One region of the Streptomyces sp. P9(2023) genome, then DNA from elsewhere that is predicted to be linked to it. Evidence: riboswitches for the same ligand, from Rfam matches in the RefSeq annotation. Region 1 holds a riboswitch; each other region holds the start of a gene.

Region 1 (9,478 bases):
GGGTCTGCCGGGCAGCGGCGCCGAGGGCCTGGACACCTACGCCGCCCAGGTCGCCGCCCTGCTCAACGGCAACAACAAAGGCACCACCCGTACCAACATCACGACCAGCACCACCCGCACCACCCGCACCACAGGAACGAGCACCACGTGAAGCGGCAGCACGCACCCGACATGAACGAGATCGTGGGCAGCCACGATCTCCTCCTGGTCACGCTCGACACGCTCCGGTACGACGTGGCCGCCGAGCTCGCCGCCGCCGGCCGCATCCCGAACCTGGCCCGGCACCTCCCCGGCGGCCGGTGGGAGCGCCGGCACGCCCCCGGCAGCTTCACCTACGCCTCCCACCAGGCGATCTTCGCCGGGTTCCTGCCGACGCCTGCCGCCCCAGGCCCGCACCCGCGCCTCTTCGCGGCACGGTTCGCGGGCAGCGAGACCACCGCCGACGGCACCTTCGTCTACGACACTCCCGACCTCGTCTCGGGCCTCGCGAAGGAGGGCTACCGCACCGCGTGCGTCGGCGGCGTGGGCTTCTTCAACGGGCAGGGCCCCCTCGGCTCGGTGCTGCCGGGGCTCTTCGAGGAGAGCCACTGGGAGCCCGCCTTCGGCGTCGCCTCCCCGACCTCCTTCGAGTCCCAGGTGACGAGGGCCGAGGAGATCGTCGCCGCCCTCCCGCCCGAGCAGCGGGTCCTCCTCTTCGTCAACGTCTCCGCGCTGCATCAGCCCAACTGGTTCCATCTCCCCGGCGCGACCCGGGAGTCCGGCGACACCCGCGCCTCGCACGCGGCGGCCCTCGAATACGTCGACCGGCACATCGGCCGCCTCTTCGCCGCCATGAGCAGCCGTCGGCCGTGCTTCGCCATCGTCTGCTCGGACCACGGCACCGCCTACGGCGAGGACGGCTTCACCGGTCACCGGCTCGGCCACGAGGCCGTCTGGACCGTCCCCTACGCCCAGTTCTTCCTGGACGGCCCGCCCGGGACGGAGGCGGCCGCATGACCGACGCCCCGCGCCCGTACGACAGCTACGTCTACGCCTACCCGCACAAGACGGCGTACCGCCCACTGCCCGACCCGGCGCCCGACCTCGCCGCGCTCTGGCGGGACGAGCCGAATGGCGCGCTCTCCCTCTACGCCCACATACCGTTCTGCGAGGTCCGCTGCGGCTTCTGCAACCTCTTCACCCGGATCGGCGCCCCGGACGAGCTGACGACCCGCTACCTCGACGCCCTCGACCGGCAGGCCGCCGCCGTCCGCGAGGCGCTCGGCGACAGCGGGCCGGTCCGGTTCGCCACGGCGGCCTTCGGCGGCGGCACCCCCACCTTCCTCACCGCCGACGAGCTGGACCGGCTCTGCGACATCGCCGAGAAGCGGATGGGCGCCGACCTGCGCGCGATCCCGCTGTCCGTCGAGACCTCGCCGTCGACCGCGACCGCCGACCGGCTCGCGGTCCTCGCCGAGCGCGGCGCCACCCGCCTGAGCATCGGCGTGCAGAGCTTCGTGGAGGGCGAGGCGCGCGCCGCCGTACGTCCCCAGCGCCCCGCCGACGTCGAGGACGCGCTCGCCCGCATCCGGGCCACCGGCGTCCCCGTCCTCAACATCGACCTGATCTACGGCATCGACGGCCAGACCGAGCGGACCTGGACCCACTCCCTCGACGCGGCCCTCGCCTGGCGGCCGGAGGAGCTCTATCTCTACCCCCTCTACGTCCGCCCCCTCACCGGCCTCGGCCGGCTCTCCCCGGCCGCCGACCGTGAATGGGACGAGCAGCGGCTGCGGCTCTACCGCCACGGCCGGGACCATCTGCTCGCGCGCGGCTACGAGCAGGTGTCGATGCGGATGTTCCGGCGAACCGACGCCCCGCCGCAGGGCGCCGACGACCACGCCTGCCAGACCGACGGCATGATCGGCCTGGGCTGCGGGGCCCGCTCGTACACATCGGCGCTGCACTACTCCTTCGACTACGCCGTCGAGATGCGGGAGATCCGCGCGATCATCGACGACTACACCGCGACGGAGGACTTCACCCGGGCGCGGGTCGGCCGGTGGGTCGACGCGGACGAGGCGCGCCGCCGCCATCTGCTCCAGTCCCTCCTCCAGGCCCGGGGCATGGAGACGGACGCGTACGCGGCGCGGTTCGGCGCGTCGGTGTTCGCGGACTTCGCGGCCGAGCTGGGCCGGTTCGAGGCGCTGGGCTGGCTGGATCCGGCGGCGCCCGCCGGTCTGCTGCGGCTCTCCCCCGAGGGTCTGGCGCACTCGGACGCGCTCGGCCCGGCCCTGTTCTCCCCGGCCGTCCGGGCGGCGATGGCCGCCTACGAACCGAAGTAGGGCCGCGGTCATGGACCTGACGATCCTGTACCGGGGGCCGCTCGCCTCCTGCGACTACGACTGTCCCTACTGCCCGTTCGCCAAGCGCCGGGACAGCCGCGAGCAGCTGCGTGCCGACCGCGCCGCGCTGGAGCGGTTCTCCGCCTGGGCCGAGGCGCAGACGGACGACCGGCTGCGGATCCTCTTCACCCCGTGGGGCGAGGGCCTGGTCCGCTCCTGGTACCGGCGCACCCTCGCCGAGCTGTCGCGCCTGCCGCACATCGAGCGGGTGGCGATCCAGACCAATCTGAGCTGCCGTACGGACTGGCTGGCCGAGGCCGACCCCGCGTCGCTCGCGCTCTGGTGCACGTACCACCCCGGTCAGACGCCGTACGACCGCTTCCTCGGCAAGTGCCGCGAACTGGCCACCCGGGGCACCCGTTTCAGCGTCGGGATCGTCGGCCTCCCCGACCACCGGGAGCACGCCGTGCGGCTGCGGAACGACCTCCCGCCCGAGGTCTACCTCTGGGTGAACGCGGCCGAGGGGCACACGTACACCGACGAGGAGGCCGAAGGCTGGACGGCCCTCGACCCCCTCTTCCCGTACAGCCGCCATCCGCACCGCTCGGCCGGCCTGCCCTGCCGGACCGGCGAATCGGTGATCTCGGTGGACGGGGACGGGACGGTGCGCCGCTGCCACTTCGTCAAGGCCGAGCTGGGCAACCTGTACGACGGTTCGTACCGCGCCGCCCTCCGTCCCCGGGCCTGCCCGCTCGCGCGCTGCGACTGCCACATCGGCTACGTCCACCTGGAGACGCTGCCGCTGTACGACGTGTTCGCGGGCGGGGTCCTGGAACGGATCCCGGCCGCGAACGGCGCGGCGGTCAGAGGGGCATGAGGTCGCCGAGCGGCATGAGGTCGGGCCGCTTGGCCGCCACGTCGTCGCCCGAGCTCTCGCCCCGCAGCCGCCGTCCGATCCACGGGACGAGGTACTCCCTGGCCCAGTGGATGTCGTCGCGGCGGACCTCCAGGGTCCCCCTCGGCGGCAGCGGCGGCCAGGCCTGGTCCGGGTCGGCCGGCACCTCCATGCCGAGGACCTGGGCGGCGCGCAGCGCGACCCGGGTGTGCCCCTCGGGCGAGAGGTGCAGCCGGTCGTCGTCCCAGGCCCGCCTGTCCTGCACGGACTTGAGCGACCACAGGTCCAGGACCGGGCAGTCGTAGCGGTCGGCGATGGCCCGGACATGGGCGGTGTACGTGGCGATCTTGCCGCGCAGATGCCTGAGGACGGGGACGTCACGGGTGTCGAAGCCGGTCGTCACCATCACCGTACCGACGGCCGACGTGAGGTCGGCCACCGCGCGCTCGAAGCGCTCGGCGACGTCGTCCGGGTCGGTGCCGGGACGGATGATGTCGTTGCCGCCGGCGCAGAAACTCACCAGGTCGGGGGCGAGTTCCCTGGCCCTCGGAACCTGCTCCGCCACGATCTGGTCGAGGAGTCGGCCGCGTACGGCCAGGTTGGCGTAACGGAATGCGTCGTGCTCCGGCAATTGGTCGGCGAGCAGGACCGCGAAACGGTCCGCCCAGCCGACGTACTTCCCGTCGGGCCCGGGATCTCCCACGCCCTCGGTGAAGCTGTCACCGATCGCCGCGTACGACCCGAATAGGTTCACGTCTCTTGATCTCGAATCGTCTGCCACGGGAGCACATCTTTCCCTTATGGATGTGACCTACGCGACCGTAAGGAGGGGTTGACGCCGGGTGAGATACGCCACCGGTCAAGATTCCGCCAAGCCGGAATACGCCGCAGGGGCCCGGCACACCGAAGTGCCGGGCCCCTGCGGGGTGCTGCGGGTGGCGCGAAGGCGTCAGACGCCGACGCCGTGCTGGCGCAGGTACGCCAGCGGGTCGACGTCCGAGCCGTAGCTGGGAGTGGTCCGGATCTCGAAGTGCAGGTGGGGACCGGTGACGTTGCCCGTGGAACCCGACAGACCGATCTGCTGCCCAGCGCTCACGGTCTGACCGGCAGAGACGGAGAGGGACGAGAGATGGGCGTACTGCGCGTACTTACCGTCGGCCTGCTGAATGATGACCTCATTGCCGTAGGCGCCAGCCCACCCCGCCGAAACCACCGTTCCGGCCCCGACCGCCTTGAGGGTCGTGCCCGTGGACGCCGTGATGTCGATACCGGTGTGGTAGCCGGAGGACCACATCGAGCCGGGGGTGCGGTAGGAGGTCGTCACGCTCATGCCGTCGACCGGGGCGCCCCAGCCGGTGGCCGAGGACTGCGCCGGAGCGGACTGCGACTGCGTGGACCGGGAGGCCCGGGTGGACTCCACCGTGTCGCGCTCGGTGCCGCGCGAGCTGCGGGTCTCGCCGGAGCCGGAGGAGGACTTCTCCGCCTTGGGCGCTGCCTTCGGGGCGGCCTTGGGAGCCGCCTTGGGGGCCGCGGCCTTCGGGGCGGCCTTCGCCGTCGACTTGGCGCCGAGGGTGAGCTTCATGCCGGGCAGGATCAGCGACGGGTCCTCGCCGACGACCTGACGGTTGTCCGCGTAGAGCTTCTGCCAGCCACCCTTGAGGTCGTGCTCGGCGGCGATCTTCGACAGGTAGTCGCCGGGGACGACGGAGTACGTCTTCGGCTTCGCGGCGGGAGCGGCGGGAGCCGCGACCTTCGCGGGAGTGGCGGCGACGGCGGCGACCTTCTCGGACGTCACGGCCGGCGCGGCGTTCTCGGCGGCGTGGGCGCCGGTCGCACCGAACAGCGGCAGGGCGACGACGGCGCCGCCGGTGCCGGCGGCGACGATTCCGCGCGTGATCGGGTTGACCTTGGGACGGCGATGCTTACCCTTCGCGGGCATGGCGAATTCCTCTCCGTCGCCTACGAGGTGAGCTGTCGGGTTCGGACTGGAGATGTCCGGTCGCGCTCTCACGCGACTTCACCCCGAGCCGTCCGGATCGACCGGTGCGGCGTACTTACCTGGGTCCCCCGCTCCTGCCTTACGTGGATGGGTGCGGATTCCGGGCGGTGGCAGGATTAGGCGGTCCGACCGGATTGACGGTGACGCTAGACGAGCGAGGTCGAGGCGAACAAGCCGCCGGTTTCCGATCGCATTCCACGGCGTGATATCCGCATCGAATTCCGGTCACCCTCCGTGGATGACGGAGGATCGATTTCCTTTTCCGGTACGGGGATTGGCCGGGATGATCAGGCACGGTCCGTCACCTTTATGACGCTGCTCACGCCCCGATTTCCATCTCCCCTGTAATCAGGGCGCGTTATACCGAAGGGCTCAATTCGGACAGAACACCCATTCCCCTACCCAGGGGTGCGCACGGACGGTGCCACCCGGGATGATTGCCCCAGGAATCGGTCAGCGACCGATCGCGATCCGTCAACCTTCAGGAGCACTCGTGACGCAGCAGCTGCCGCAGGTCCCGTCGACCGAACCCGAGCTCACCGGGGTACGCAACTTCCGGGACGTGGGCGGACTGCCGACCATGGACGGCGGGTCGGTGCGGTTCGGACGCCTCTTCCGCAGCGGCCACCTCGCCCACGCCACCGAGGAGGACGCGACGTTCCTCGCCACCCTCGGACTCCACACGATCTTCGATTTCCGCAATCAGGCGGACGTGAAGGTCGAGGGACCGGACGTCGAGCTGCCCGGTGTACGGAATGTGAACATACCGCTCAACGACCCGGCCGACGGCAAGGAGTTCTGGAAGCTGGTCTCGTCCGGGGAGCTGGAGCAGCTCCGCGCCATCCTCGGCGACGGCAAGGCAGCAACCCGAATGTCCGATTCGTACCGGCAGATGATCGTCGATCGGACGGCGGAGCACAGCCGCATCCTGCACGCGCTGGCCGAGGACAGCGTCCCCGCGCTCATGCACTGCGCGGCCGGCAAGGACCGGGCGGGCCTGGCGATCGCCATCTCGCTGCTCGCGGTGGGCGTCGAGCGCGGCGCGATCGAGGCCGACTACGTGAAGTCGAACGACCCGCACCGCCGCTACAAGGTACGCCGCAGCTCCACCGCCGCGGACGGGATGTCACCCGAGGTGATGGAGCTGATCAGCCCGCTCTTCGACGCGCGGGTGGAGTATCTGCGGGCCGCGTTCGAGACGATGGAGCAGGCCTGGGGAACGGTCGAGAGCTACCTCACCGACGGCCTGAAGCTCTCCCCCGAGACCCGGGCGCGGCTGCGCGAGCGCTTCGTCGAGCAGGCCTGAGCCGCGGCCCGTCCCCTACTGGTTCTGCCCGCCGAGCATGAACAGCAGATAGAGGAAGCCGGCGAAGAGATGCCCGGCCACCAGGTAGGCGAAGAGCCGGAGCACCAGCCCCTTGGGGAACTTGCCGGCCTCGCGCTCCTCGCCGGTGACCGGTGCGCGCTTCGCGGACTTCTCGGACATAACGACCTCTCTCGGAGGGCTCAGCGCAGATGCGGGACTCCGTCGCCGAGGCACAGCTCGGCGGCGGGGCTCTGCATCAGCGTGTGGACGAAGAGCAGCTCGGCCCCACCGCGCCCGGCGGCGCCGATACGGTGCGGGGTGAGCGAGTCGAAGTGCGCGCTGTCCCCGGGGTCGAGGACATGTACGGCGTCGCCGAGCGCGAGCCGCACCTGCCCTTCGAGGACGTGCAGCCACTCCTCCCCGGGATGGACGCGCACGATGTCGGCCCGGGTGGCGTACGGCACGTGGACGCGGAGCGCCTGCAGGGCGCGGCCTGCTCCCCCGGCCTGGCGGTAGGTCCAGCCGTCCGCCTCGACGGGTTCGGACCGGCCGGCCCGGACGATCGGATCACGCTCGGGCGGGATCTCGCCGAGGAGTGCGGAGACCGTCGTACCGTAGATACGGGCCAGGGCCAGCAGCGTCGGGAGCGAGGGCTGGCGGTGGCCCGTCTCGAGCCGGGAGAGGTGTGCCGCGGAGAGCCCGGCCCGCTGCGCGGCGGCCTCCAGGGTCAGTCCGCGCCGCCGGCGAAGGCCGCGCAGCTGCGGCGCGACGTCCGGCAGGGCGTCAGCGGTGACAGCAGTGGCAGCAGTGGCAGCAGTGGCAGCAGTGGCAGCGTCGGAGGATGCGGCAGGGTCCGGGGACGGCTCCCCGGGGAGGTGCTCCATGCCTCCATTCCGCCAGGAACTTTCCTCCGAGGCAAATTTCTTGCCCCAGAGGCAAAAGCCCGAAAGACCCGCCTCAGCGCTGCGCGACCGCCTGCTTGACCAGCGTCTTCCCGAAGTCCCACATCAGCCCGCCACCACCGTGGGCGTCGTCCATCACCGCCGTGAACGCGGTGACGAAGCGGTCCACGTCCGCCTCGTCGATGACCAGCGGCGGAATCAGCTTGATCACCTCCAGATGGTCCCCCGACACCTGCGTCAGGATCCGGTGGCGCTGGAGCAGCGGGACGACGACCATCTGCGCGAAGAGACCCTTCCGGGCCGCCTGCAGCATCGTCCAGCGGCTGCGCAGACCGAGCGACGAGGGCCGGCCGAACTCGATCCCGATCATCAGCCCGCGCCCGCGGATCTCGTGCAGCAGCTCGTAGCGCGGCACGAGCTCCCTCAGGCGCGAGGAGAGCAGCTCGCCCGTCCGGCGCGCGTGCGCCACCGTCCCCTCGTTCTCCATGACCGAGAGCACGGCCAGCCCGGCGGCCATGGCCTGCGCGTTCGAGCCGAAGCTGGCGGAGTGGACGAGGACGCGGTCCATGGACGAGTAGACCTTCTTGAAGATCCAGTCCTTGCCGAGCGTCGCGCCGACGGGAACGTACCCGCCGGAGAGCGCCTTGGCGACACAGAGCAGGTCCGGCTCGACGCCTTCCTCGTGCTGGTACGCGTAGAAGTCACCGGTCCTGCCGAGCCCGGTCTGCACCTCGTCGGCGATCAGCACGGCGCCGTGCCGGTGCAGCAGCTCCTGCGCGGCGCGCAGGAAGCCGGGCGGGGCCTCGTGCACCCCCTTGCCCTGGATGGGCTCGACCACGAAGCCGGCCACATCACCCTTGCGCAGCTCGCGCTCCAGCGCGTCGAGATCGCCGAGCGCGATCGCGGTGTCGGGCAGCAGCGGGGCGAAGCCGTCCCGGAAGCCCTTCTCCCCGTTGACCGAGAGGGAGCCCGTGGTCAGGCCGTGGAAGGCGTGGGAGCAGTAGAGGATCCTGGGCTTCCCGGTGGCGTACCGGGCGAACTTCAGGGCGGTCTCCACCGCTTCCGTACCGCTGTTCCCGAAGAAGACGCGGTCGAGGTGCGGGCTGTGGGCGAGCAGCTTCTCGGCGAGCAGGCCGGGCAGCGGCTGGCAGTCGAAGCGGGTGAGGTCGGCGAGCTGGGCGTCGAGGACGTCGTGGAGGGCCTTGCGGACCACGGGGTGGTGCCGGCCGAGGCCCATGACGCCGAAGCCGGCCAGCATGTCGAGGTGGTCCTGGCCGTCGGCGTCCCAGAAGTGGGCACCCTCGGCCCGTTCGTAGACCTTGTCGAAGCCGATCGTGTGCAGCATGCGCGGGAGCTGGTGGTTGAGGTACCGGCCGTGCAGCTCGTAGCGCTCCGCGCCGCGTTCGGCGAGCAGTGCCGAGAGGTCGAACTCCTTGCTCATCGCCCCTTCTTCCGGGTCAGTGCGGCGCTGATGTTCCCGGCGATCTCCACCGGGGTGAGGCCGAGGTCGGCGAGCACCTCGCCGCGCTTGGCGTGGGCGAGGAACTGTTCGGGGATCCCGAAGGTCCGCAGGGGGACGTCGACGCCCGCGTCGCGCAGGGCCTGGCCGACGGCCGCGCCGACGCCTCCGGTACGGATGCCGTCCTCGACGACGGCGACCAGGCGGTGCCGCTCGGCGAGCGGGGCGAGGGCCTCGTCGACGGGTTTGACCCAGCGCGGGTCGACGACGGTGCAGCGGACGCCCCGCCCGGCGAGCAGGTCGGCGGCCTGGAGACAGACCTCGGCCATGACCCCGACGGCGACGAGGAGCACGTCCGCGTCGAGCCCGCCCCCGAGCAGGATGTCCATGGAGCCGATCCGGCCGACGGCCGGGACCGGCGGCCCCACGGTCTCCTTGGGGAACCGCAGCACGGTCGGGGCGTCGTCCACGGCGACGGCCTCGCGCAGCTGGGCGCGCAGCTGGGCGGCGTCGCGCGGGGCGGCGATCCGCAGCCCCGGCACGACCTGGAGGACGGAGAGGTCCCACATGCCGTTGTGGGAGGGGCCGTCGGT
Region 2 (9,478 bases), on a different contig from region 1:
CCCGCGCCGGAGGCGCTATCGGGCACAGCGACGTCGGCGACGAGGAGACGGATGGAGTTCGTACCGCAGTCGATGCCGGCGACCCGGGTCACTTCGTCTCCCCTTCTTCCTTCTCCGCGCACGGGTTGACGCAGGGGCCCTTGGCCCACCACTCCGGCAGCATCGCGATGGCCTCGTCGCCGAACGGGTTGACGCCAGGACCTGCGACCAGCGAGTGGCCGACGAGGACGTGCAGGCACTTGACCCGGTCGGGCATGCCGCCGGCGCTCGGGAAGCCCTCCAGGACCTCGATGGCGTCCCGGCGGGCGATGTAGTCCTCGTGCGCGGCCCGGTAGGCGGCGGCCAGCTCCGGGTCGGTGGCGAGCCGGGCCTGCATCTCCTTCATGACCCCGTTGGCCTCAAGGGTGCCGATCGCGGAGGCCGCCCGGGGGCAGGTCAGGTAGTACGTGGTCGGGAAGGGCGTGCCGTCCGGGAGCCGCGGCGCGGTCTCGACGACGTCCGGGTTGCCGCAGGGGCAGCGGTGCGCGATGGCGCGCAGCCCCCGGGGCGGGCGGCCGAGCTGGGCTTCGAAGGCGGCGACGTCCGCCTCGGTCGGCTCGGTGCGTGCGGTCTGCGGAGGGGGCGTTTCCATCGTTGCGTCTTGTCTTCTCGTCGGGTGCGGTCGGTGGGGCCGGTGGGTGGGGACGATAGGTCGGGTGGTCTAGCGGGGCGCGTCCGCGCGGTCCACGCCTTCCCAGAGGTCGGAGTACCAGGGGCGGTCGGCCGCGCCCTGCTCGGTGCGCCGGGCGCGCTCGGCCTCGGGGTCGTTCACGGTGAAGCCGGTCTCGCCGGGCACCACGTAGTGCAGGTGCTCGCGGGCGAGCCGGCGGATGTACGCGGGGTCCTGGAGCCGGGCCTTCTCGTCCCGCAGCTCCTCGACGCGCGCGGCGGCGTCGGCGGCCTGGCGCTCCTGCTCGGCGATCTCGGCGCGCTGGGAGACGTACTGCCGCATGGGGTACGCGAGCGCGACGATCAGCGAGCAGACGACCAGGGCGAGGAAGGCCGCGCGGCCGGTGAGCCGGGAGCGGCGGGCCTGGCGGCGGGTCTGGGAGCGGTAGACACGGGCGGCGGTCTGCTCGCCGAGCAGCCTGATCCTGGTCGCGGTCGAGAACCGGTCCCGGGCCATGTGCGCGCCTCCCCTTTACGTACGTACGTCCCCGCACACGGTACGGGACCGGGTGCGGGGACGTAGGTAACCGGGCGACCTGCAGGTCAGCCCTTGAAGCAGATCAGCCCTTGAAGCGCGGGAAGGCGCTGCGGCCGGCGTAGACGGCCGCGTCGTCGAGGATCTCCTCGATGCGCAGGAGCTGGTTGTACTTGGCGACGCGCTCGGAGCGGGCCGGGGCGCCGGTCTTGATCTGGCCGCAGTTGGTGGCGACGGCGAGGTCGGCGATGGTGACGTCCTCGGTCTCGCCGGAGCGGTGCGACATCATGCACTTGAAGCCGCTGCGCTGGGCCAGCTCGACGGCGTCCAGGGTCTCGGTCAGCGAACCGATCTGGTTGACCTTGACCAGCAGGGCGTTGGCGGCGCCGTCCTCGATGCCGCGCGCCAGACGCTCCGGGTTGGTGACGAACAGGTCGTCGCCGACGATCTGGACCTTGGCGCCCAGCTTGTCGGTGAGGACCTTCCAGCCCGACCAGTCGTCCTCGAACAGCGGGTCCTCGATGGAGACCAGCGGGTACGCGGAGACGAGCTCCTCGTAGTACTCGGTCATCTCGGCGGCCGAGCGGGACTTGCCCTCGAACTCGTACTTGCCGTCCTTGTAGAACTCGGACGCGGCGACGTCGAGCGCGAGCGCGATGTCCTTGCCCGGGGCGTAACCGGCCTGCTTGATGGCCTCCAGGATGAGGTCGAGCGCCTCACGGTTGGAGTCCAGGTTCGGGGCGAAGCCGCCCTCGTCGCCGAGGCCGGTGGACAGGCCCTTGGTCTTCAGGACGGACTTGAGGGTGTGGTAGACCTCGGTGCCCCAGCGCAGGGCCTCGGAGAAGGACTCCGCGCCGATCGGCGCGATCATGAACTCCTGGATGTCCACGTTGGAGTCGGCGTGCGAGCCGCCGTTCAGGATGTTCATCATCGGAACGGGCAGCAGGTGCGCGTTCGGGCCGCCGAGGTAGCGGAAGAGCGGGAGGTCCGAGGCCTCGGACGCGGCGTGCGCGACGGCGAGGGAGACGCCGAGGATGGCGTTGGCGCCGAGCGAGGCCTTGTTGTCCGTGGCGTCCAGGTCGAACATGGCCTGGTCGATGAGGCGCTGCTCGGTGGCGTCGTAGCCGACGAGCTCCGGGCCGATCTGCTCGATCACGGCGAGGACGGCCTTCTCGACGCCCTTGCCCATGTAGCGGTTCTTGTCTCCGTCACGGAGCTCAATGGCCTCGAACGCACCGGTGGAGGCACCGGACGGAACGGCAGCACGGCCAGTGCTGCCGTCGTCGAGGCCGACCTCGACCTCGACCGTGGGGTTGCCTCGGGAGTCCAGGATTTCCCGGGCTACGACGACGTCGATGGACGGCACGAGCATCTCCTTCTGGGATGTGACGCTAGATGTGACGCATGCGGTGCAGGGTCGCTTTGGCCTTGCGACAAGAGCCTAACCGGCTCCGAGGCTCCGGCCAGCCGGGCGCCCGACCCCTGGGACGAAAAAGGACCCAAGGACACGCATCTGGGGCCAAAGGCCCTCAGGACTACTCGGCGGTAACCGTCGGGGGTCGGTCGGGCGACGGATCACGGATATCGGATCACGGATCTTGGATCTTGGATCTTGGATCTTGGATATCGGATCCGGAAACGCGGAACCCCGGTCCGGAGCGCACGGGGGAAGAGTGCTCCGGACCGGGGTGGTCACCGCGGGAGGGTCGTGGGACCCGCGTGAGCCGCCGGACTCACACGGGCCGCCGGGCTCACTTCAGGTGAAGCTGCTGGCCCGGGTAGATCAGGTCGGCGTCCTCGACGACGTCCTTGTTGAGCTCGAAGAGCTTCGCCCAGCCGCCCTTGACGTCGTGGGCGGCGGCGATCTTGCTCAGCGTGTCGCCGGCGACGACCTTGTACTCGCCGTCACCCTTCTTGACCTTCTTGCCGGTCGGGGTGGTGACGGTCTTCTTCGACTCGGTCTTCTTGGCCGCGGCCTTGGGGGCGGTCCGCTGCTCGCTGCGGGTCGTCGGCTGCTCGGCCTGACGCTCCTGCTGCGGGGCGCTCTCGACGGCACCGGTGTTCGGCGAGGCGGAGGAGAGGCCGACGCCACAGCTCGGCCAGGCACCCTTGCCCTGACCGGCGAGGACCTTCTCGGCGATCGCGATCTGCTGCGACTTGGAGGCCTGGTCGGCGCTCGCGGCGTACGCGGTGCCACCGAAGGCGGCCCAGGTGGAGCTCGAGAACTGCAGGCCGCCGTAGTAGCCGTTGCCGGTGTTGATGGACCAGTTGCCGCCGGACTCGCACTGGGCGACCTTGTCCCACTCGGAGACGGTGGCGGCCGAGGCGGTGCCGGCGCCCATCAGCGGGGCGGCGACGGCGACACCGGCGACACCGGCGAGAGCGACGGCGCGGGTGGCCTTGGAGGGACGACGGTGTTTGCCCTTGGCGGAAAACAGCATGGGACTTCTCCTCACCGACGCCTACGAGGTGAGCTGTCGGGTTCGGGCCATGTGAGTTGCCCGGCCGCGCGACCTAGCGCGCGGCTTAACCCCAAGCCGTTCCGTCGGCCGTCTGTCTCAACGGCCGGGGACGGCACTTACCTTGGGTCCCCCGCTCCTGCCTTCGGCGCTTGACGCGACGACTGTTCCCATCGGCCGACGGCAGGATTCGGCGTTTCGGTCGACGGGGCCCGCGGTGGCGAGCGGTGACGACCGTAGACACAGACCCGGGGGAAGTTCAAAGACGTCCATGGGGGACAAAACGCCCCTACTTGCCTCGGGGCGAAGGGTATTTACGCAGGTGAGAGGCGACGGAAGCAGATTTTGCGGACGGGACACGCCAGTTGAGGCAAAGAGACCCATGTCTCACTTACACAGAACCGGACATTCACGGCCGAACTACCCGCGCTCAGCTGCCGCCTCGTCAGGCTGACCGATCGTGAGATCGAGGCTCTGGCCAGGAAGGATGAGGTCCGGATCGAGGCCGACCGTCGCGCGGTTGGCGTCGTAGAGGGCGCCCCAGCCACCGGGGAGTTCGTTGCGCTGGGCGATCACCGTGAGGTTGTCGCCGGGCTTGACGGTGTATTCACCGATAGCATCCGAGATGTCCTCGGCGGGCTTGTTGCCCTCGACGCCCTCTGTGCCCTTTGTGTTCCCACTGTCCGGGTTTGCGGCCTTGTTCTTGTCGGCGGCATCCGGTGTCGGCGTGTCGGTCGGAGCGCCGGACGTCTCACCGGTCGGCGAGTCGGACGGCGAGGCGTGGCGACCGGTTTCGAGCGACTTGTCCTTATTGAGCGTCTCCTCCGGATCCGCGTCACCCCGGTGCTTACCGGTGCCGGGAGTGGCCGACGCGGACGGCGTGGACGAGGGGGTCCCGGGCGTGGCGGGGGTCTCGGGACTCTCGGGCTTCGCGAGGGCTTCCGGAGGGGTGTCGACGGTCGGGAGCCCGCCCGTGCGGTCGGACTCCGGGAGCGGGTCCGTGGACTCCGAGGGCGTGACAGCCGGCCCCGGGTGGACGTCGGGCTTGACGCCGTCGTTCGTCAGCCCGGCGATCGGGGCGCAGGTGGCCCACTGCTGGTCGCCCGCGGCGAGGGCCTTCTCGGCCACCGCTATCTGCTGGGCCCGGCTGGCCAGGTCCGCGCTGGGCGCGTACGCCAGGCCGCCGTGCCGCTCCCAGCTGACCTGGGTGAACTGGAGCCCGCCGTAGAGCCCGTTGCCGTAGTGGGCGCTCCACTGGCCGCCCGACTCGCACTCGGCGACCCGGTCCCAGGTGGCCGCGTCGGCGGCGGATGCCGAGCCCGCACCCAAGAGGGGCAGCGCGAGGGCCGACCCCGTCACGCCTGCGGCGACGACGATGGCGGGGGCCTGGCGGGGTCTGCGGTGACGACCGTTCCCGGAGCGCATGCGGAGTGCCTTCCGTGTGACTGGTGAGGTGACGGTGAACGTAGCGGCATTCGAACGTCAGTCACAAGTCGATGCAGCGGAGATCACGTAAAAGTCACAGTCTTGACGGAGAGTCAGCTCGCAAGAGGGGTGAAGTCCACCGGAAGTGTGCGCAATCCACGCATGATGAGCCCGCCGCGCCACCGCAGATCGGCCGGATCCCCGGCAAGTCGCAGGTCCGGCAGGCGAGTCAGCAGCGTGGCGAGCGCGATCTGGCCTTCGAGCCGGGCGAGCGGGGCGCCGATGCAGTAGTGGATGCCGTGGCCGTAGCCGAGGTGCTGGTTGTCGCGCCGGGAGAGGTCGAGCGTGTCCGGCTCCTCGAAGCGGGCCGGGTCGCGGTCGGCGGCGGCGAGCACGACGAGGACCGGGTCGCCGGCCGGGATCTCCTGACCGCCGATCGTCAGCGGCTCCATGGCGTACCGCCAGGTGGCCATCTCCACCGGCCCGTCGAAGCGCAGCAGCTCCTCGACACCGGTTTCGAGGAGGTCGCGCTCGCCGGCGGCGATCGAGGTCTGGAGCCGCTCGCGCTGGTCAGGGTTCCGCAGCAGCGCGTACACCCCGTTCCCGACCAGGTTGACAGTGGTCTCGAAGCCGGCGAAGAGAAGGATGAAGGCCATGGCGGCGGCCTCGTTCTCGGTGAGGTGCTCGCCGTGGTCGGAGGCCTTGATGAGCCCCGAGATCAGGTCGTCGCCGGGGTCGAGCCGCTTGCGGTGGATCAGCTCGGCGAGGTAGCCGCGCATCTTCTTGACCGACCGCGCCACGCCGCCGCGCGGCCCACCGCCGTGCCGGATCATCATCCCGGCCCAGTCCCGGAAGTCGTCCTGGTCCTCGCGGGGTACGCCGAGCAGGTCGCAGATGGCGTAGATGGGCAGGGGGAAGGCGAACTCGTGGATCAGGTCGGCCGTGCCCTTGGCGGCGAAGGAGTCGATCAGCTGATCCGTCAGCTCCTGCACCCGGGGCGCGAACTCGGCGACCCGGCGCGGGGTGAACGCCTTGGAGACGAGACGGCGCAGCCGGGTGTGGTCGGGTGGGTCGATGTTGAGGAGATGCGTCATCAGCTCGGCCTTGCGCTCCCCCGGGATCCCGGTCTTGCCCTTGGCGTGCGCGGGCTCGTCGTGGTGCGCCGGGTTCTTCGAGAGCCGCTGGTCGGCGAGGGCCTGCCGGGCGTCCGCGTACCGCGTCACGAGCCAGGCCTCGACCCCGCTGGGCAGCTTGGCCCGGTGCACGGGCGCGTGCTCGCGGAGCCAGGCGTAGGCGGGGTACGGATCGGTCGCGAACTCCCAGGTGAAGAGCTCGGGGGCGGGGGGTTCGGCGGGGTTCTCGGCGGGGGTGGTGCTCACCCTGAGACGGTACAAGGTAGGTGGACCACCGGCCTCCGGGCGGCCCGGTCCGCGAGATGTGATCGTCCTGTGAAGGCGGGTGGCCTAGATTCTCCCGCGTGGATGCCCAGTTGCTGAGAAGCACGTTCGCCGTCGTCGAGAGACGGGCCGAGCATGCCGTCGCGTTCTTCTACTCCCATCTGTTCTGGCACAACCCGGGCGTCCGAGAGCTCTTCCCCGAGGACCTGGGGGCCCAGCGCGACCGGCTGTTCGCGGCGCTCACCCATGTGGTGACCCAGCTGGAGGATCCGGGGCTTCCGGAGTACCTGGCCCATCTGGGGCGGGACCACCGCAAGTTCCTGGCCTCGCCGGCGCTCTACGCCGCCGTCGGCACGAGCCTGACCGCCGCCTTCGCGCACGCGGCGGGGGCGGCGTGGAGCGTGGAGGCGGAGAAGGCGTGGACGGAGGCGTACGGGTACGTCGCCGAGTTCATGCTCCGGGGCGCCGAGGAGGCGGCGGCGGACGGGGAGCCGGCCTGGTGGGACGCCGTCGTCGTCCGGCACGAGCGGCTCGGCGAGGACCTGGCGGTACTGACCCTGAAGCCGCGCAGCCCCTTCGCGTACCGGCCGGGGCAGTACGTGAGCGTCAGCTCGCTGCGGGTGCCGCGGGTGTGGCGGACGTACTCGCTGGCGAACGCGTTACGCACGGACGGGACGGTGGACCTGCACGTGAGCCGGATCCCGGGCGGGGCGATGAGTACGGCGCTGGTGGACGCGCTCCGGGTGGGCGAGCCGCTCCGGCTGAGCGCGCCGGGCGGCACGCTGACGTCGAGGACGGCGCCGGGGGATCCGCGCACGTACATCGCGGCGGGGACGGGCTGGGCGCCGGTGAAGGCGCTGCTGGAGGACGCGGGTTCGGATGCCGAGGCCCGCCTGTTCCTGGTGGCGAGGTCGAGGGAGTACCTGTACGGAAGGAAGGACGCGGAACGGCTCCGGGAGCGGATACCGGGCCTGAAGATCACGTACATCACGTCCGCGCCGGAACACCCGCGTGACCAGGCGACGGAACGTCTCTTGCGGGCACTGGCGTCATGCGGCAACTGGCCGCGGCACGACGTGTACGTGGCGGGTCCCCCGGAGCTCCTCACGGAGACCCTCCCGGCCCTGCACGACCTGGGTGCGTCCAGCATCCACCACGACCGCGTCCCCCCGACCCGCCCGGACCGCCCCCTGGGCCCCGGCGACTGGTTCCTGTCCCGCCCGTCTCCCCACTGGCACAACCCGGCAGCCCGATCCCCCCAGGAGCGGTGACCCCGGGTCAGGGTTGCTGGGACTCCGTCACGCGGATCGTGTCCCGGTACGTGCGGGCCGCCGCGCGGAGCGCCGCCTCCGGGTCGATGCCCTGGGACTCCGCCGTCGCCGCCAGCGCAAGGAGGTCGTAGCCGATGCCCTCGCCCTGAGGGAGGGGAACCGACAGGCCCGCCGTGCGGACGCGGCCCGCGAGCTTCGCGGCGAGGGCCAGGCCCGGCTGGCCGAGCGGCACGCCGTCGGTGACCGAGGCACGCTGCTTCTCGACCGCCTTGGTCCGGAGCCAGTGCTCCTTGACCTCCTCCGGCGTGGACGCCGACGCGTCGCCGAAGACATGCGGATGCCGGTGGATCAGCTTCTCCACGATCGTCCCCGCGACGTCGTCCACGGAGAACGGCGCCTCCTCGTCCTCCTCCGCGATCCGCGCGTGGAAGACGACCTGGAGCAGCACGTCGCCCAGCTCCTCGCGCAGCTCGTCCCGGTCGCCTTCCTCGATCGCCTCGACGAGTTCGTACGCCTCCTCGATGCCGTACTTCACAAGCCCCTTGTGCGTCTGCTGCGACGACCACGGGCACTCACGCCTGATCCGGTCCATGACCTGCACCAGGTCGAGGAGGCGGGCGCCGGGAAGGTCGTACGAGCCGGGCAGCAGCTCCAGGTCGGGCATCGTGACCCGGCCCGAGCCGGCAAGCCGGGCCAGCCCGTCCGTCAGCGCCTGGTCGCCCTCGCCGCCGGGCAGCACCACCACCGTCCGGCCCCCGGCGCACGCCTCGACCAACTCCTGAGCCGCCGGACGCGCGTGCTCCACGGCCACGCCCGCCTCGCGGAGGTACGGCAGCTGCGGGTGGTTCTCGTCGGCGCACAGCACCCGGTCGGCACCGCGCAACGCCTGCCACGCGGGCCAGGACAGCAGTCCGGGCGCCACGCGGTGGCTGGCGGTGAGGAGGACGATCCGACCAGGATCGGCGGCGGGCTCTACGGGTGATTCGGCGTTCACCCTCCCGACCCTACGTCCCGCTACGCCCCCGCCTCCACGGCCGTCGGCTCCTCGCTGATCTGCCGCACCCACGGCGCCGTGAACGTACCCAGCTGGATCTTCGCGTCGTCCCACGCCCCGAAGCGCGGGTTCACGTCGATCTTGAGGTCCTTGGAGGCCGCCGTGAAGACGTCCATGAGCTTCTTCTGGCCCTCGGGGGTGTTCGCGATGCCCAGCTTCGCGGCGATCTTGTTCATCAGGACCGTACGGCGGACGACCCCGTCGATCTGGTCGGGCGCGACGCCCTGCTGCTGGAGCAGCGTCGCCGCGAGCTGCTCCGCCCCGCCGCTCTGCTTGGTGAACTCGTCCCGCGTCGACTGGATCTCGCCGCGCGACGCCGTGATCCCGTTGTCCGCGGCGACCTTGTCCACCACCCGGTCGAAGATCATCACGTTCAGCTTCTCGCGGCTGAGGTTGCCCGTCGCCTGGATCAGCTGCGCGGCCTGCGGGGACGCCTCCTGCGCCGTCCGCACGTCCCGCACCTGCGCCTGGAGGCTGGACACCTCGATCCGTTCGCCGCCGACGACGGCCGCCGCCCCTGGGCGGGACTCACCGCCGCAGGCGGTGAGCAGCGGCGCCGCGGCGAGGAGCGCGGCGGAGACGGAGAGCGCGGTGCGGCGGTGCAAAGGAGCCTCCCGGCGTGGGTCATTCAACAGGTGCGGCGCGAAGCGCCTCGTTGAGGGGTGGTGGTCGGGTGACGGGCGGGGTGA
Region 3 (9,478 bases), on a different contig from region 1:
CGGCCGCCGCGTCGGTCGCCCTGGTCCACGGGCTGCGCGGGGACCACGAGGCCCGGGCGGAGTGGCTGGTGATCGCAGACCGGGCGGGTACGGACGCCGAGTACCGGCACGGTTACGGCGCGGTCCTCGACGCCCTCGTCCTGCTGCACCAGGGCGACCCGGACGCGGCACTCGAACGGGTGGCACCCGAGCCGGGTCAGGTGTGGAAGTGGGTCTCCTGGATCTGGCTGCACTGGTACGTGACCCTCAGGGCCGAGGCCTCGGTACTCGCCGGGCACCCGGACGCCCGCGCCCGGATCGCCGCCGCCCGTACGACCCTCGCCCGTACGACCGTCGACCGCACGACCCTCGCCGGCAATCCGGTCGCCACCGCCCAACTCGACCGGGCGGAGGCGCTGCTCGCCCGTGACGCCCGTGACGCCCGTGACGCCGGTGACGCCGGTGACGTCGTCCCGCGTCTGCTCGCCGCGGCCAAGGCGTTCGATGCGGCCGGCTGCCCCTACCAGGCGGCCCGCACCCTGCTCCTCGCCGGAGGCCCGCACGCCGCCACCGGTTCGGCCGCGCTCGCCGGCCTCGGTCTCGGTCCCGGCCTCGCGCCCGCGAGCTAGGCGGCGGACGTCTGGGTGACGCGCCAGAGCCGGCGCGGCAGTTCGCCCTCCTCGAAGGCGTGCACCTCGTCGAGGGTCCAGCCCTCCGCGAGCGCGTCGACGAGCGCGCGCGAGAAGAAGTGGACGGCGAACCCGCCGTGTTCGTGGATGTCGTCCCCGTGCGCCACGCCCGTGCCGTAGTGCGCGTCGCCGGTGTGCCGGACGGTGTAGACGAAGACACCGCCCGGCCGCAGGACTCGCCGGACCTCGCCGACCAGCGCGTGGATCTCCGCCGTGGACAGCGCCATGCACAACAGCATGTGCGCGAAGACCGCGTCGGCCGAGCCGTCGGCCGCCGCCAGCGGCTCCCGTACGTCCTGGACCGCGGTGGTCACCCGGTCCGCGACCCCCTCCGCCCGGGCCGCCTCGCGGAGCTGGGCGAGCCCGGTCCCGCTGAAGTCGGTGGCCAGGACCGTGAAGCCCTCGTGGGCGAAGTGGAGGGCGTCACGGCCGTGCCCGGCGCCGAGTTCGAGGACGTCCCGCGCGCCACGCCGCCCGAAGAGCGCGGCGGCGTGACGGGCCGGCTCGGAGGGCTCGGAGCCGTACATCCCCGGATGGGTCGCGTACGTGGACTGCCAGTGGCGCCGCTGCTCAGCCCCGAGCCCCGCTCCGAGCCCCGCCCCGAGCCCCGCGTCGGGCATGCCCCCATCGCTCGTCGTCATGGCTCCGACAGTACGACCCGAGCTTGGCTCGCGTACGGCTCAGAGGCCCAGCGCCGCCAGCCGGTCCGGGTCCGCGATGATGGCGATCTGCGTGATGCGGTCGCCCTCGATCGTGAAGGCCATCAGACCGGACACGCGGCCGCCGTCCGCGTACGAGACGATGCCCGGCGCGCCGTTGACCAGCACGTCCTTGTACGAGCGGCGGTACGGCGCGTAGGTGAGCGCCTGGTTGATGACCGCCTCGGCGCCGCGCACCAGCTTCGAGGCCGCGGCGAGCACCTTGCCGCCGTCCGCCCGCAGCAGCACGTCCGGGTCGAGCACCGCGAGCAGGCCCTCGAAGTCACCGCCCTGCGAGGCCGCCATGAACGCGTCGACCACCTCGCGCTGACGGCTGACGTCCGGCGCCGGGCCCGGCGCCGCGCCCTGGACACGGCGGCGGGCCCGGCTGGCGAGCTGGCGCGTCGCGGCCGGGGTGCGGTCCACGATCGGGGCGATCTCGTCGAAGGACACCGCGAACATGTCGTGCAGCACGAAGGCGAGCCGCTCGGCCGGCCCCAGCGTCTCCAGGACCACGAGCAGCGCGAGCCCGACCGAGTCGGTGAGCAGCGCCTCCTCCTCGGGGTCGGTCGTGCGGTCCGCGTCGCGGACCAGCGGATCGGGGACGTAGTACTCCAGCGGGTCCTCGCGGCGCGAGGCGCGCGAGCGCAGCATGTCCAGGCAGACGCGGCCGACGACGGTGGTCAGCCAGCCGCTCATGTTCCGTATGTCGCTCAGGTCGGACCGGCTGAGCTTGAACCACGCCTCCTGGACGGCGTCCTCGGCCTCGCTCAGCGAGCCGAGCATCCGGTAGGCGACCGCCTTGAGGTGCGTGCGGTCGGCCTGGAAGCGCGCGGCCAGCAGGTCCTTGTCGTCCGAGTCCATCGGTGCTCGTCCCCTCGTAGAACGTAGATACCGTCATGCCGTCATCGGCATGACGTACGGCGCCCGCGAAACGTGACGCCGAAGTCCCTCGAACGTCCCCCCGGACGTCCGCTGCGTGAGATCCCCTGCCGTCCCCCGCCGCACGCCCGGATTTCCCCGGCCGATCCGACGAACCCCCGGGATTTGCCACTTCAGCGAAACGATCTTCGCCCGTAGATTTTCATGCATGACGACAACCGCGCAGGTCAACGCCGTACTTCGTACCCCGCCCGCCTCTCCGCAGGCCGCCGCGGCCTACTTCTCCGCCAGCCTCGCCTTCCACGCCGACGTCTCCGACGTCGCCGGCGCCCTCGCCGCCGACGGCGACCCCGGCTTCGTGGTCATCGACTCCCGCTCCACCGCGTCCTGGGACCAGGGCCACGTCCCCGGCGCACTCCACCTGCCGACCGCGCTCATCGCCGAGCAGGCCGAGCAGCTGCTCGACAAGTCCGTCCCCGTGGTCACGTACTGCTGGGGCCCCGGCTGCAACGGCGGCACCCGCGCCGCGCTCGCCCTGGCGCAGCTGGGCTTCCAGGTGAAGGAGATGCTCGGCGGCTTCGAGTACTGGGTCCGCGAGGGCTTCGCGTACGAGACGTGGGAGGGCCCGGCGAAGAAGGACGCCGACCCGCTGACCGCCCCGGTCGACTCCGAGGACTGCGGCTGCTGAGGCCGCGGGGGTCATGCGATTAGGGGATCTGCTCGCCATGCCGTAAGGTCATATTCACCGACGCGGGGTGGAGCAGCTCGGTAGCTCGCTGGGCTCATAACCCAGAGGTCGCAGGTTCAAATCCTGTCCCCGCTACTCAGTAGCAACGAAGGCCCGGATCCAGTCACTGGATCCGGGCCTTCGTCGTGTGTGACTCCGTGGTTTTGACCTTTACGCGGTCGATGACGACGAAGCCGACGAAGGAGTACGTGACCGGCCTCGGCCGGATGTACGTCGACGACCCGCGCTTCACCGTCAACTACGACCAGCACGGCGAGGGCACCGCCCTTCTCGTCCGGGACGCGATGAAGGTCTACGCGGAGCGGAACCTGTAGCGGAACCTGTCACGGAGGCGGCGGTCCTTGTCCCCCACATGGCCGAGCGGGGGTCGCAGCGCGGCGCGGCTCCCGCCACCCTGGGGAGGGCGCGGTACCGTCCGTCGCCGTGCCGTGTACGGACCGGGCAGGAGAGCACAGGTGGGCCAGGGGCAGGGCCGGGGGAAGGGCAACGGGAACGGCCGGGGGAACGGGCGGGCGAACGGGCAGAGGAACGGGTGGGTCTACGGACTGGGCGGCGGTCCGGCGAACGGCCGCGGCGGCCCGCAGGCGAACGGGCTCGACCGGCCGGCGGGCGGGGGCCGGGCGCCGCGCGGCGGGCGGGCCGAGCGGGCCCGCCGGTTCATCCGGGCGCTGCCGCCGCTGGTGATCCTCGGCGGAGTCGTCTTCGACCTGTCCACCCCCGCCTCGTACACGGCCTCCCCGATGTTCTCGGCCGCGCCGCTCATCGCCGCGCCCTTCTTCTCGATGCTGACGACGCTGGTCACCTGCATCGCCGCGGTCCTCGCCAGCGTCGGGCTGCACCTCTACAACGACACCGCCACCGACGTCCCCGCCCTCACCGGGACCCTGACCGTCGTCACCGTCTCCGCCCTCGCCCTGCTCATCAACCGGGTCGTGCGCCGCAGCGGCGAACGGCTCGCGTCGGCGCGGGTGATCGCGGAGACCGCGCAGAAGGCCGTGCTGCCGACGCCCGCCGAGCGGATCGGCGGGCTCCAGGTCGCGGCCCGGTACGAGGCCGCGCAGGCGGACGCGTTCATCGGCGGTGACCTGTTCGCCGTCCAGGACACCCCCTACGGGGTACGGCTGGTGGTCGGTGACGTGCGCGGCAAGGGGCTGGACGCGGTCGAGGCGGTCGCGGTCGTGATCGGCGCCTTCCGGGAGGCGGCCGAGCAGGAGTCGAGTCTGGAGGGCGTAGCGCAGCGGCTCGAACGGGCGCTGGCCCGGGAGGGCACGCGCCGCTCCGGCCTCGACGCCTTCGAGGGCTTCACCACCGCCGTCCTGGCCGAGATCCCGCGCGGCGACGGGCGGGTACGGATCGTCAATCGCGGCCACCCCGAACCGCTGCTGCTGTACGCGGACGGGGGCCTGGCGCTCCTGGAGCCGACCGAGCCCGCGCTGCCGCTGGGCATGGGCGAGCTGGCCGCCTGGCCGGACCGGGCCGACGAGGCCCCGTACCCGCCGGGCGCCACGCTCCTCCTCTACACCGACGGCCTCTCCGAGGCGCGGGACGCGGCGGGGGACTTCTACGAACCGGCCGAGCGGCTCGCCGGGCGGATCTTCCCGGGGCCGGAGGAGCTGCTCGACGCGCTCGTCGACGACGTCCGCCGGTACACGGGCGGCGGGGCCACCGACGACATGGCGCTGCTCGCGGTGAGCCGGCCCGCAGAGGGCCAGCCGGACCGGCGCCGGACGATGCCCGTGGTGCCCTGACCGACGCGGTGACAGTCACTGTGACCATCCGTAGTGGAGAGGTACCGCTGCGATAACAATTGATGCACCGTCAGTTCCCGGTTCCCTGTGAAAGTCTGGACTGAAGCAGGATCAAATCGGTCTGTACCAGCTCAATCTCGCGGATGATCAACAGGAACAGCTTGGAATCCGGCCCTCGCGTCTATTAACGTTCGATAACGCAGCGCGGTCGTCCCAGCCGTCGTAAGAGACGGCACCGTGCGCACGCGCCGAATCCTGAAAGGGAACCGGGGAACCACTACTTGGGGTGAATCGGACACCGTCGTACTCGTACGACACCGTCCGTAGGAGACCTTCCTGCTCCGAACCCGTCAGCTAACCCGGTAGGCGAGAAGGAAGGAAAGGAGTACGCCTCCGTGGCGTCCAACAGCCCTGCCCCTGAAGGTCTTTCAGACAGGTTCAACGCGTTCGGCGCTCGTGGCGCCGCCGGGACGGACGACGACGCGACCACGTGGGGGGAGTGGAACCCCACCGAGGACTCCCTGCGCCAGCAGGCCCGTTCGGGTGGCCGCCACCGTGTCGTGAAGCAGCGCTCCGGCTTCGCCCGCTCCTCCACCGTCCTCGGCGTCGGTGTCATCGCGGCCGTCGGCGCGGGCGGCATGGCGACCGCCAAGGACAAGCCCCCGGTCTCGATATCGCTCCCCGACCTCAACCTGCCGGACGCCTCCGAGCTGCCCGGCGTCGGCGAGTTCCTCTCCGACGGTGCTGAGGGCACGGACGGTTCGGGCTCCGGGACGAACAACCCGCAGCCGCTCACCGCCACCCTCGCCCTGCCGGCCGAGAGCGCCGGAAAGACCGCGGGGACCGAGAGCACCGCCTCCGCCGCGACGGCCGACGCCGGCGAGGCGCTGCGCGCCCGCATCCTCCAGCAGGCCGAGCAGCAGCAGGCCAACGCCGACGCCGCCGAGAAGGCCGCGGCGGAGAAGGCGGCCGCCGAGAAGGCCGCCGCCGAGGCCGCGGTCCAGGCCGAGAAGGCCGAGAAGGAAGCGGCCGCGGCGAAGAAGAAGGCCGAGGAGGAAGCGGCGGCGAAGGCCGAGGCGGAGCGTCTGGCGAAGCTCGCCGCGAGCTACTCGCTGCCCACGTCCTCGTACACCCTCACCTCCACGTACGGCCAGTCCGGCTCCATGTGGTCCTCCGGCCAGCACACCGGCCTCGACTTCGCGGCGCCCACCGGCACGCCGGTCAAGGCGGTGAACGGCGGCACGATCAAGTCGGCGGGCTGGTCCGGCTCGTACGGCTACCGGATCGTCCTGGAGCTGGAGGACGGTACGGAGGTCTGGTACGCGCACCTGTCCTCGATGACGGTGAGCGCCGGCCAGTCCGTGGGCACCGGCGACACCATCGGCCGCGTGGGCGCGACCGGCAACGTGACCGGCCCGCACCTGCACCTGGAGATCCACACCCCGGGCGGCTCGGGCCTGGACCCGGCGGCCTGGCTGGCGAACAAGGGCATCTCGGTCTGACGCGAGGGTGCCTCCCACGCCTCCCGACTCCGGCAGTCCTGGCGGCACCCCCCCGACGTCGGGGCTGCCGGAATACCCCGTCATGGGACGGTCGTTGACCGTCCCATGACCTCTCTCCGCCCGCTGGGCAGCTCGGACCTGCACGTCTTCCCGCTCGCGCTGGGCGGCAACGTCTTCGGCTGGTCCGCCGACCAGGCACAGACGTTCGCCGTCCTCGACGCCTACACCGCCGCCGGCGGCAACTTCGTCGACACCGCCGACATGTACTCCGCCTGGGCCGAGGGCAATCAGGGCGGCGAGTCCGAGACGCTGATCGGCAAGTGGCTCGCCGGCCGCGGCAACCGCTCCGAGGTCGTCGTCGCCACGAAGGTCGGCGCCCACCCCCGGTACAAGGGGCTCGCCGCGACCACGATCAAGGCCGCCGTCGAGGAGTCGCTGCGCCGCCTCGGCACCGACTACATCGACCTGTACTACTCGCACTTCGACGACCCGGCCGTCCCCGTCGAGGAGATCGTCACCGCGCTCGACCAGCTGGTGAAGGACGGCAAGGTGCGGGCCGTCGCCGCCTCCAACATCTCGCCCGAGCGGCTCCAGGCCTCCCTCGACTTCGCCGAGACCGAGGGCCTCGCCCGCTACGTCGCCCTGCAGCCGCACTACAACCTGCTCTCGCGCGACACGTACGAGGGCGAGCTCCTGGCCACCACCGAGCGGGCCGGGCTCGCCGCCCTCCCGTACTTCGCGCTGGCGTCCGGCTTCCTCACGGGCAAGTACCGCCCCGGGAAGACCGTCGACAGCGTCCGCGCCGAGGGCGCCGCCGAGCACGCCGAGACCGAGCGGGGCCGCCGGATCCTCGCCGCGCTCGACACCGTGGCCGAGGCGCACGAGGCGGAGGTCGCCACCGTCGCCCTGGCCTGGCTCGCCTCCCGGCCGACGGTCACGGCGCCGATCGCCTCGGCCCGTACGGTCGAACAGCTGCCGGCCCTGATGGCGGTGGCGGACCTGCGGCTGACGCCGTCGGAGGTGGACCTTCTGACGAAGGCGTCGGAGGCGTCGGAGGCGTAGGGGGTACGGGGGTCAACTCTGGTACGGGTTGTAGCCGCCGTAGTCGAGGTACTGCGGCGGCGCCCAGACCCGGCCGGTCGCCCGCGCGGCGTATGTGAGGGCGGGGGAGGCGACCGGCTTGCGCTGCCAGAGGTGGTGCAGCAGCTCCTGCTCGCGGGCCGTGAAGTCGGGGTCCGGCGCGCCGCGCTGGGCGCGGTGGCGCAGGAAGGCGAGCGTCGTCGCGAACGCCTCGTACTCGCCGACCGCGGTGGCGGCCGGCGGGCCGTACGTACGGCGGGCGAAGTCGCGGGCCATGGAGCGCGCCCGCATCGAGGAGAGCGCGAGCGGCTCGGCGGGCGAGAGCCAGCCGGCCGCCGCGTACGCCGGGAGCTGGCCGGATATCGTGCGCAGTTCGCGCTGCCTGCTCCATATCGCGAGCCAGGTCAGCAGGCCGAAGGCGGGCACCATGAACATGCCGTAGACCAGGATGAAGCCCAGCGGCCCGAGGAGGGTCGCGGAGCCGTTCCACAGGGCGTGCATGAGCATGGCGAGGAGCAGTCCGGCGAGCGGCAGCAGGACCCGGCGCACCCGCAGGAACTTCCGGCGCGAGGTGGCGAGGGCGGCGAAGGCGAAGCCGAGGCCGGTGAAGACGGTGAAGAGCGGATGCGCGAACGGCGACATCACGATCCGTACGAAGAAGGTGCCGGCGGTCATGGAGCCGAGGCCGCCGGAGCCGAGGTCCTGGTCCTCGCCGAAGGCGTTGCCGAGATAGAGGATGTTCTCGGTGAAGGCGAAGCCGGTGGCGGTGAAGCCGGCGACGACGACGCCGTCGACGAGACCGGTGAAGTGCCGTCTGCGGAAGAGGAAGATCAGCAGGATGGCGGCCCCCTTGGCGCTCTCCTCGACGACCGGGGCGACGACCGTGGCGCCGAGGGACTCGGCGGAGGCGGGGTCGGCGGTGGCGGTCGCGATCCAGCGGACCGCGAAGGAGTTGGCGAGGATCGCGACGAGCGTGGCGGCGCAGGCGCCCCAGGCGAAGGCGAAGATCAGGTTCTTCCACGGGCCCGGTTCGACCCGGTCCAGCCAGCGGAACGCGGCGAGCAGCAGCGGGACGGGCAGGACGGCGAGCCCGAGGCCGACGAGGAATCCCTCGGTGCCGGTCTGCTCCCGCACGATCGCGAGGATCACCAGCGCGCAGAGCGCGAGCACGGTGATCACGGCGACGGCCCGGACCACCTTGCTGCGCCAGAAGGCGCGACGAGGCCTGTAGCGCCACTGGGCGCGGTCCGGAACGGCCGGGAAGGCCGGCTCCTCGGTGTCCCGGGTGGGGACGGGGGCGCTGTTCGACACGTGAGCGACCCTAACGAGGAGTACTGACACCTGCGAGGGTGTTCTCCGCTTTCCGCTACTTCCTGCGGTTACTTCCTGTGGAAAAGCAGGTCGTGCACGAGATGGCCCTTGTTCAGGCCCTGCCCCTCGAAGCGGGTGAGGGGGCGGAAGTCCGGGCGGGGCGCGTAGCCGCCGTCGGGCCGGGTGTTCGCGAAGTCGGGGTGGGCGGAGAGGACATCGAGCATCTGCTCGGCGTACTCCTCCCAGTCGGTGGCGCAGTGCAGGACGGCGCCGGGCTTCATCCGGGTCGCGAGCAGGGTGAGGAACTCGGGCTGGATCAGGCGCCGCTTGTGGTGGCGCTTCTTCGGCCAGGGGTCCGGGAAGTAGACGCGGCAGCCGTCCAGGGCGTCGGGGCGGAGCATCTCGCGGAGCAGGATGATCGCGTCGCCGTTGGCGACCCGGACGTTCTCCAGACCGCCCCGGTCGGCGAGACCGAGCAGGTTGCCCTGGCCGGGGGTGTGGACGTCCACGGCGAGGATGCCGGTGCCGGGGTCGGCGGTGGCCATCTGGGCGGTGGCCTCGCCCATGCCGAAGCCGATCTCCAGGACGACGGGCAGCCCGCCGAACATCTCGTTCAGGTCGAGGACGCGCTTGCCGTCGATGTCGAGACCCCAGTCGGGCCACCGCTTGAGCATCGCCTCGGCCTGCCCGGTGGTGACGCGGCTACGACGCGGCTGGAAGCTACGGATCCGCCGCTCGTGATGCGACCCGGCAGGATCGGGCAAAGGCCCTTCCCCAGCGGCGAACCGCTGACTGCCGCGCTGGAAGACGGGCGGCTCGACAGGGGCGACGGTTTCACGGA

Evidence for each region. A riboswitch is a leader RNA that binds a small molecule or an ion and turns the genes downstream of it on or off. The one in region 1 is predicted to bind cyclic di-AMP.
Region 2: it holds a riboswitch for cyclic di-AMP, as region 1 does, so the genes downstream of both, Q5762_RS22990 (transglycosylase family protein) here and Q5762_RS16840 (LysM peptidoglycan-binding domain-containing M23 family metallopeptidase) in region 1, are expected to answer to the same signal.
Region 3: it holds a riboswitch for cyclic di-AMP, as region 1 does, so the genes downstream of both, Q5762_RS35075 (M23 family metallopeptidase) here and Q5762_RS16840 (LysM peptidoglycan-binding domain-containing M23 family metallopeptidase) in region 1, are expected to answer to the same signal.

Annotation. Positions count from the first base shown of each region.
Region 1 is NZ_JAUPWM010000010.1:92,700-102,177, reverse strand. Features, by position in the region: gene Q5762_RS16865 (STM4014 family protein) at 1-151, shown strand, start outside; gene Q5762_RS16860 (STM4013/SEN3800 family hydrolase) at 172-996, shown strand; gene Q5762_RS16855 (STM4012 family radical SAM protein) at 993-2,324, shown strand; gene Q5762_RS16850 (STM4011 family radical SAM protein) at 2,335-3,201, shown strand; gene Q5762_RS16845 (SGNH/GDSL hydrolase family protein) at 3,188-4,000, opposite strand; gene Q5762_RS16840 (LysM peptidoglycan-binding domain-containing M23 family metallopeptidase) at 4,169-5,158, opposite strand; cyclic di-AMP (ydaO/yuaA leader) riboswitch at 5,163-5,335, opposite strand; gene Q5762_RS16835 (tyrosine-protein phosphatase) at 5,712-6,524, shown strand; gene Q5762_RS16830 (DUF6126 family protein) at 6,540-6,704, opposite strand; gene Q5762_RS16825 (XRE family transcriptional regulator) at 6,725-7,408, opposite strand; gene Q5762_RS16820 (aspartate aminotransferase family protein) at 7,482-8,867, opposite strand; gene dxs (1-deoxy-D-xylulose-5-phosphate synthase) at 8,864-9,478, opposite strand, start outside.
Region 2 is NZ_JAUPWM010000019.1:11,682-21,159, reverse strand. Features, by position in the region: gene Q5762_RS23010 (Ppx/GppA phosphatase family protein) at 1-92, opposite strand, end outside; gene Q5762_RS23005 (DUF501 domain-containing protein) at 89-631, opposite strand; gene Q5762_RS23000 (septum formation initiator family protein) at 701-1,165, opposite strand; gene eno (phosphopyruvate hydratase) at 1,269-2,555, opposite strand; gene Q5762_RS22990 (transglycosylase family protein) at 2,935-3,624, opposite strand; cyclic di-AMP (ydaO/yuaA leader) riboswitch at 3,628-3,803, opposite strand; gene Q5762_RS22985 (transglycosylase family protein) at 4,063-5,067, opposite strand; gene Q5762_RS22980 (cytochrome P450) at 5,181-6,446, opposite strand; gene Q5762_RS22975 (globin domain-containing protein) at 6,545-7,735, shown strand; gene Q5762_RS22970 (nucleoside triphosphate pyrophosphohydrolase) at 7,743-8,729, opposite strand; gene Q5762_RS22965 (SurA N-terminal domain-containing protein) at 8,750-9,394, opposite strand.
Region 3 is NZ_JAUPWM010000054.1:18,911-28,388, reverse strand. Features, by position in the region: gene Q5762_RS35110 (LuxR C-terminal-related transcriptional regulator) at 1-608, shown strand, start outside; gene Q5762_RS35105 (class I SAM-dependent methyltransferase) at 605-1,309, opposite strand; gene sigJ (RNA polymerase sigma factor SigJ) at 1,349-2,230, opposite strand; gene Q5762_RS35095 (rhodanese-like domain-containing protein) at 2,457-2,936, shown strand; tRNA gene Q5762_RS35090 (tRNA-Met) at 2,998-3,071, shown strand; partial or broken gene Q5762_RS35085 (TipAS antibiotic-recognition domain-containing protein) at 3,155-3,310, shown strand; gene Q5762_RS35080 (PP2C family protein-serine/threonine phosphatase) at 3,542-4,744, shown strand; cyclic di-AMP (ydaO/yuaA leader) riboswitch at 4,981-5,128, shown strand; gene Q5762_RS35075 (M23 family metallopeptidase) at 5,140-6,246, shown strand; gene Q5762_RS35070 (aldo/keto reductase) at 6,352-7,308, shown strand; gene Q5762_RS35065 (PrsW family intramembrane metalloprotease) at 7,321-8,637, opposite strand; gene trmB (tRNA (guanosine(46)-N7)-methyltransferase TrmB) at 8,706-9,478, opposite strand, start outside.